2 regions of the Streptomyces gobitricini genome follow, and region 2 is predicted to be linked to the other one. Evidence: predicted binding sites of a transcription regulator. Region 2 holds the regulator's gene; the other holds the start of a gene.

Region 1 (3,652 bases), on a different contig from region 2:
GGAGGCGCCCATGATGTCGCTCTCCGACACCGAGTGCGCCGCCCTCGCGCCGCTGGTCACCGAGTGGTTCGAGCGCGGCGCCGACGAGCGGCACGTCATGCACGCCCTGACGGCGGGCCTGCCGTCGCCGGTCCACCGCCCCTTCGCCCTGGCGCGCATGCGCCTGACCACCAAGATCCCACCCGAGCCGATCAGACCCGTACGCCCGCCCCTCCGGGTCCTGGAGTGCGCCAGGTGCGGCGCCCCGGCCCGCCCGGAAGCCCTCCTGGACGGCGCCTGCGCCCCCTGCCGGGGCAAGACGCCACCACCACCCCTCGCGGCCCTCCCACCCGCGCAGGTCCGCGCCCATGCCGCCCAGGCACGGGCGTACCTCCAGCCCGAGAGAAGCCACACATGACCAGCCACACATGACCACGCGCCTCAACACCACGCGCATCAGGACCGCGCCCCGGGCCGGAAACGCCCGAGGGCGGTACCCCCCTGGGAGTGGGGGTACCGCCCTCGGAACGAGAGGACTGTGTCCGATCCGGGAGGATCAGAAGTCCATGTCACCGCCCGGCATGCCGCCCGGAGCACCGGCCGCGGCCTTCTCCGGCTTGTCGGCGATGACGGCCTCGGTGGTGAGGAACAGCGCCGCGATGGAGGCCGCGTTCTGCAGGGCGGAACGGGTCACCTTGGCGGGGTCGATGATGCCCTCGGCGATCATGTCGACGTACTCGCCGGTCGCGGCGTTCAGGCCGTGGCCGACGGGCAGGTTGCGCACCTTCTCGACGATGACGCCGCCCTCGAGACCACCGTTGACGGCGATCTGCTTCAGCGGGGCCTCCAGGGCCAGGCGCACGATGTTGGCACCGGTCGCCTCGTCACCCTCGAGCTCCAGCTTCTCGAAGACGCTGGACGCCTGGAGCAGGGCCACGCCACCACCGGCGACGATGCCCTCCTCGACGGCGGCCTTGGCGTTGCGCACCGCGTCCTCGATGCGGTGCTTGCGCTCCTTGAGCTCGACCTCGGTGGCGGCACCGGCCTTGATGACGGCCACGCCGCCGGCCAGCTTCGCCAGACGCTCCTGGAGCTTCTCGCGGTCGTAGTCCGAGTCGGAGTTCTCGATCTCGGCGCGGATCTGGTTGACGCGGCCCGCGACCTGGTCGCTGTCACCGGCGCCGTCGACGATGGTGGTCTCGTCCTTGGTGATGACGACCTTGCGGGCGCGGCCCAGCAGCTCCAGGCCGGCGTTCTCGAGCTTGAGGCCGACCTCCTCGGAGATGACCTGGCCACCGGTGAGGATGGCGATGTCGTTCAGCATGGCCTTGCGGCGGTCGCCGAAGCCCGGGGCCTTGACGGCGACGGACTTGAAGGTGCCACGGATCTTGTTGACGACCAGGGTCGACAGGGCCTCGCCCTCGACGTCCTCGGCGATGATCAGCAGCGGCTTGCCGGACTGCATGACCTTCTCCAGCAGCGGGAGCAGGTCCTTCACCGAGGAGATCTTCGAGTTGACGATCAGGATGTACGGGTCGTCGAGCGACGCCTCCATACGCTCCATGTCGGTGGCGAAGTACGCCGAGATGTAGCCCTTGTCGAAGCGCATACCCTCGGTGAGCTCCAGCTCCAGACCGAAGGTCTGGGACTCCTCGACGGTGATGACGCCTTCCTTGCCGACCTTGTCCATGGCCTCGGCGATGAGCTCGCCGATCTGGGTGTCGGCGGCGGAGATGGAGGCCGTGGAAGCGATCTGCTCCTTGGTCTCGACATCCTTCGCCTGCTCCAGCAGCGCGCCGGAGACGGCCTCGACGGCGGTCTCGATGCCGCGCTTCAGGGCCATCGGGTTGGCGCCGGCGGCGACGTTGCGCAGACCCTCGCGGACGAGCGCCTGGGCGAGGACGGTCGCGGTGGTCGTACCGTCACCGGCGACGTCGTCCGTCTTCTTGGCGACTTCCTTGACCAGCTCGGCGCCGATCTTCTCGTACGGGTCCTCGAGCTCGATCTCCTTGGCGATGGAAACACCATCGTTGGTGATCGTGGGGGCGCCCCACTTCTTCTCGAGGACGACGTTGCGACCCTTGGGGCCCAGGGTCACCTTGACGGCGTCGGCGAGCTGGTTCATGCCGCGCTCGAGGCCGCGCCGTGCCTCCTCGTCGAACGCGATGATCTTGGCCATGTGAAGTGGTCCTCCCGGACTGGGGTGGATGCTCCGGACCGCGCTGGCGCCCGCGACGGACGGCCTGCCTGCCTGAGGTGGTTCCTTGCCCCACCGGCCTGCTGGCCTCACCGACCCGGTCCTTCGTTGTCACTCTCACCTTCAGAGTGCTAACGCCAATGATTAGCACTCGACCCATGCGAGTGCAAGCGCCTCCGGCAGATCCGGGACGTCGCCGGGCCGCCGAAGGACCGCCGCCGGGCCACCACCGGACCATCGCCGGACCACCACTGGACCGCCACGGGACCACCACCGTGGCGCCCCGGAATGCCGTCCGGACGGCCGCCCGACCCCCGTCCGGACATGCGCGAGGGGCCCGCGTCCCCTGGAACGCGGGCCCCTCGGCACTTGCGATGTCGACAGTCGATGGTCGGTCGATCGCGACGCGGCTCTCAGCCGGCGGCGAGCTTGACCATGTCCGCCTGCGGACCCTTCTGGCCCTGCGAGATCTCGAACTCGACTCGCTGACCTTCTTCGAGGGTGCGGTAGCCGTCCATCTGGATCGCGCTGTAGTGGACGAAAACATCCGCACCACCGTCGACCGCGATGAAGCCGTACCCCTTCTCCGCGTTGAACCACTTGACGGTGCCCTGAGCCATGCCTAACTCCCCTATTACTGGCCCTTGCACAGGACCGCACTTCGCGGACCCGGGTCAGACCTCACCCACTGACAGGTGTGAGCGTGCGCCGTAACGCGTCGACCGCCGCTGAATGTATCTGCCCAACTGCCGTCTGCAACAGGTCAATCGGACGAGAAATCCGAGCACGGGTGAACGGAAAATATGACCGAAGGGCCCAGAATCCCGGGCAAGTCGGGCCCGGCAAAGTGCGCAAATGGCGCAACTCGCAAGGGGACATTGACTGCATCTTGTCGCGGCCGCGCACTTTCTCATATGCGTGCGGCACAGGCAGCGGCGGGGGCTTCCCCAACTCTACCGCGCTCAACCATGCAGAATTGCCCCCTCCGCTTCTCTCGCGGAGGGGGCAATTCCGGTAACACCGCGTGCGTCAGCAGCCGCCCGCGACGGCCGGAATGATCGAGACGCCGGCACCGTCGGGCGTGGCGGTCCCCAGACCGTCCTCGAAGCGCACGTCGTCGTCGTTGACGTACACGTTCACGAAGCGGCGCAGCTTGCCCTGGTCGTCCAGGACGCGGGCGGCGATGCCCGGGTGGTTCTTCTCCAGGGACTCGATGACCTCGGAGAGGGTCGCGCCCTCGGCCGTGACCTCGGCCTGGCCGCCCGTGTACGTACGGAGAATGGTGGGGATGCGGACGTTGACGCTCATGTCGTGGTGCTGCCTTTCGGTCGTTCAGGCCAGGCCGGCGGCGCGGAACGCGTCCAGGCTCGGGCGGATGGTCGCGGTCGGGCCGGTGGTCGGGGCCACCGCGTCGAGGGTCTTCAGGCCGTCGCCCGTGTTGAGCACGACCGTGGTCAGCGACGGGTCGAGCACGCC
Region 2 (3,652 bases):
CTCCTCGACCACCAGGTCCGGTTCGGCGGGTACCTCCGGCACCGGGGCCGAACGCTTCCAGGAGGGCGTCAGGTCAGGGTCGTAAGCGCGCATCCGCCAGACGCTACGACACGCCGAACCGTCGGGCCAGTTCATCGCGTTGGGCGCGTACGAAGCCGGCGCCGACGACGGCCCCGTGCCCCGGGACGTACACGGCGGCCTCACCGCCCAGCTCCAGCAGCCGGTCCAGGGCGGCCGGCCAGCGCGACGGGACGGCGTCCGGCCCCGCCTGGGGGTCGCCCGACTCCTCCACCAGGTCCCCGCAGAGGACGACATCCCGGGAGCCCGGCACCAGCACGGCCAGGTCGTGACCGCTGTGGCCCGGGCCCGCGTCGGCCAGCAGCACCTGCCGCCCGCCCAGTTCCAGCGTCCACTCGCCGCACACCAGGTGGTGCGGGACCACCAGGACGTCCGCCGCCTCCACCGCGTCCGCCTCGGCCACCCCGTGCCGTACGGCGTCGTCCCGCAGCCCGTCCCGGTCCCGTGTCAGGACGGTGTCGATGCCGACCGCGCCGTACACCTCCGTGCCGGAGAACGCCGCCGTACCGAGCACATGATCGAAATGGGGATGGCTCAGTGCGATATGCGTCACTCTCCGGCCGCCCATCAGGGCCTGCGCCTGCGCCCGGATCCCGGCCCCCTCACGGAGCGTCGCGCCCGTGTCGTACAGCAGGGCGCCGTCCTCACCGACCACCAACGCGGTGGTCGCGTCCCACACCGGCAGCCTCCTGCGGCCCACTCCGTCGGCGAGACGCTCCCATCCGAAGTCTTCCCAACAGACGTCCATACCGCGACGCTATCGGCAACCACCGGCGTCAGCGCGCGGTAGCGTGGTCGGCCGCCCTTGCTAGGGGTCAGCCCCGGCGCCGTACACTTGCCGGGGAAGGTTGGCACTCGGGCATCGCGAGTGCCAGCGGAGCAGAAGGAACCACGGCCAGCTGGAGGTGCGCGCGGTGCTCAGTGAACGCAGGCTCGAAGTGCTGCGCGCCATCGTCCAGGACTATGTGGGCACCGAGGAGCCGGTCGGTTCCAAGGCGCTCACGGAGCGCCACAACCTCGGCGTCTCGCCCGCCACCGTGCGCAACGACATGGCCGTGCTGGAGGACGAGGGCTTCATCGCCCAGCCCCACACCAGCGCGGGCCGCATCCCCACGGACAAGGGCTACCGTCTGTTCGTCGACCGGCTCGCCGGCGTCAAGCCGCTGTCGTCGCCGGAGCGGCGCGCCATCCAGAACTTCCTGGACGGCGCGGTCGACCTCGACGACGTCGTCGGTCGTACGGTGCGGCTGCTGGCGCAGCTGACCCGGCAGGTCGCGGTCGTGCAGTACCCGTCCCTGACGCGGTCCACCGTGCGTCATGTGGAGCTGCTGTCGCTGGCCCCCGCCCGGCTGATGCTCGTCCTGATCACCGACACCGGGCGCGTGGAGCAGCGCATGGTCGACTGCCCGGCGCCGTTCGGCGAGACGTCCGTGGCCGATCTGCGGGCGCGGCTGAACAGCCGTGTCGTGGGGCGGCGCTTCACGGACGTGCCCCAGCTGGTGCAGGACCTCCCCGAGTCCTTCGAGGCGGAGGACCGGGGCACCGTCTCCACGGTGCTGGCCACACTGCTGGAGACCCTGGTGGAGGAGACCGAGGAACGGCTGATGATCGGCGGCACCGCCAATCTCACCCGCTTCGGGCACGACTTCCCGCTGACGATCCGGCCGGTGCTGGAGGCGCTGGAGGAGCAGGTGGTGCTCCTGAAGCTGCTCGGCGAGGCCAAGGACTCGGCCATGACCGTACGTATCGGGCACGAGAACGCCCATGAGGGCCTCAACTCCACGTCCGTCGTCGCGGTCGGCTACGGTTCGGGCGACGAGGCAGTCGCCAAACTCGGCGTGGTCGGACCGACCCGCATGGACTACCCCGGAACGATGGGAGCGGTACGCGCAGTGGCACGTTACGTCGGACAAATCCTGGCGGAGTCGTAAGTGGCCACGGACTACTACGCCGTACTCGGCGTACGCCGCGACGCGTCCCAGGACGAGATCAAGAAGGCGTTCCGGAGGCTCGCCCGCGAGCTGCATCCGGACGTCAACCCCGATCCCAAGACGCAGGAGCGGTTCAAGGAGATCAACGCCGCCTACGAGGTGCTGTCGGACCCGCAGAAGAAGCAGGTCTACGACCTCGGCGGTGACCCGCTGTCGACCTCCGGCGGCGCGGGCGCGGGTGGCTTCGGTGCGGGCGGCTTCGGCAACTTCTCCGACATCATGGACGCCTTCTTCGGTACGGCGTCCCAGCGCGGGCCCCGGTCGCGCACCAGGCGCGGCCAGGACGCGATGATCCGCCTGGAGATCGACCTCAACGAGGCGGCCTTCGGTACGACCAAGGACATCCAGGTCGACACGGCCGTCGTCTGCACGACCTGTTCCGGCGAGGGCGCCGCGCCGGGTACGTCGGCCCAGACCTGCGACATGTGTCGCGGCCGTGGCGAGGTCTCCCAGGTCACCCGGTCCTTCCTGGGCCAGGTCATGACCTCCCGCCCCTGCCCCCAGTGCCAGGGCTTCGGCACGGTCGTCCCGACGCCCTGCCCGGAGTGCGCCGGCGACGGCCGGGTCCGGTCCCGCCGGACGCTGACGGTCAAGATCCCGGCCGGTGTCGACAACGGCACCCGCATCCAGCTGGCCGGCGAGGGCGAGGTCGGCCCCGGCGGCGGCCCGGCCGGCGACCTGTACGTCGAGATCCACGAGCTCCCGCACACGGTGTTCCAGCGGCGCGGCGACGACCTGCACTGCACGGTGACCATCCCGATGACGGCGGCCGCGCTGGGCACGAAGTGTCCGCTGGAGACGCTGGACGGGCTGGAGGAGGTCGACGTCCGGCCCGGTACGCAGTCGGGCCAGTCGATCCCGCTGCACGGGCGCGGCGTCACGCACCTGCGGGGCGGCGGACGCGGTGACCTCATCGTGCACGTCGAGGTCCAGACGCCGTCGAAGCTCGACCCGGAGCAGGAACGACTGCTGCGGGAGCTGGCGAAGCTGCGGGGCGAGGAGCGGCCGACCGGCCAGTTCCAGCCGGGGCAGCAGGGGCTGTTCTCCCGCCTCAAGGACGCGTTCAACGGGCGGTGACCGGGGGCGGTGCCCCCGAAAAGGGGGCTCGACCCCCGGACCGCCTGACAGGGGGACGTTGGTCGTACGCGGTGGCCGACGCCCCCGCCCCCGGGTCGCGGCAGCTTCGCGCCGCGCGGGCGTGCACGGCCGCCGGACCGGCACCCCAGCGGCTTCGCGCTCGCGTCGGTGCCCGGGCCTCGGCTCGGCCCCGAAGGCACGCGTACGCGCACGGGCGACCGTCGAAGGCACGCCCCGCCGGGACGGTGACGGCCCGGCGGGGGTACGCGGGCGCGCATGGGCAGGCCCGTGTGGCGGCGCCGTGGGGGCGTGACACCATGCCTGCATGTCCTCCGCACTGACCGATCTCTGCCGGTACCCGATCGTGCAGGCCCCCATGGCGGGTGGCGCCTCCTGTCCGCAGCTCGCCGCGGCCGTGTCCGAGGCCGGCGGCCTGGGTTTCCTGGCCGCCGGGTACAAGACCGCCGACGGCATGTACCAGGAGATCAAGCGGCTGCGCGGGCTGA

Evidence for each region. Region 2 encodes HrcA, which represses chaperone genes, less so after heat shock. Its sites were predicted from a motif close to TTNGCACTCNGNNNNNCNGAGTGCNAA; they were not measured.
Region 1: a site for HrcA is predicted at 2,321-2,347, ahead of groL (chaperonin GroEL). Genes of this name have one in related genera too.

Annotation. Positions count from the first base shown of each region.
Region 1 is NZ_BAAASR010000006.1:208,986-212,637, forward strand. It holds gene ABD347_RS06645 (hypothetical protein) at 1-397, shown strand, start outside; gene groL (chaperonin GroEL) at 536-2,158, opposite strand; gene ABD347_RS06655 (cold-shock protein) at 2,590-2,796, opposite strand; gene ABD347_RS06660 (ubiquitin-like small modifier protein 1) at 3,206-3,484, opposite strand; gene thrC (threonine synthase) at 3,509-3,652, opposite strand, start outside.
Region 2 is NZ_BAAASR010000002.1:265,892-269,543, reverse strand. It holds gene ABD347_RS02200 (DUF3097 domain-containing protein) at 1-93, opposite strand, end outside; gene ABD347_RS02195 (MBL fold metallo-hydrolase) at 104-826, opposite strand; gene hrcA (heat-inducible transcriptional repressor HrcA) at 993-2,009, shown strand; gene dnaJ (molecular chaperone DnaJ) at 2,010-3,146, shown strand; gene ABD347_RS02180 (nitronate monooxygenase) at 3,472-3,652, shown strand, end outside.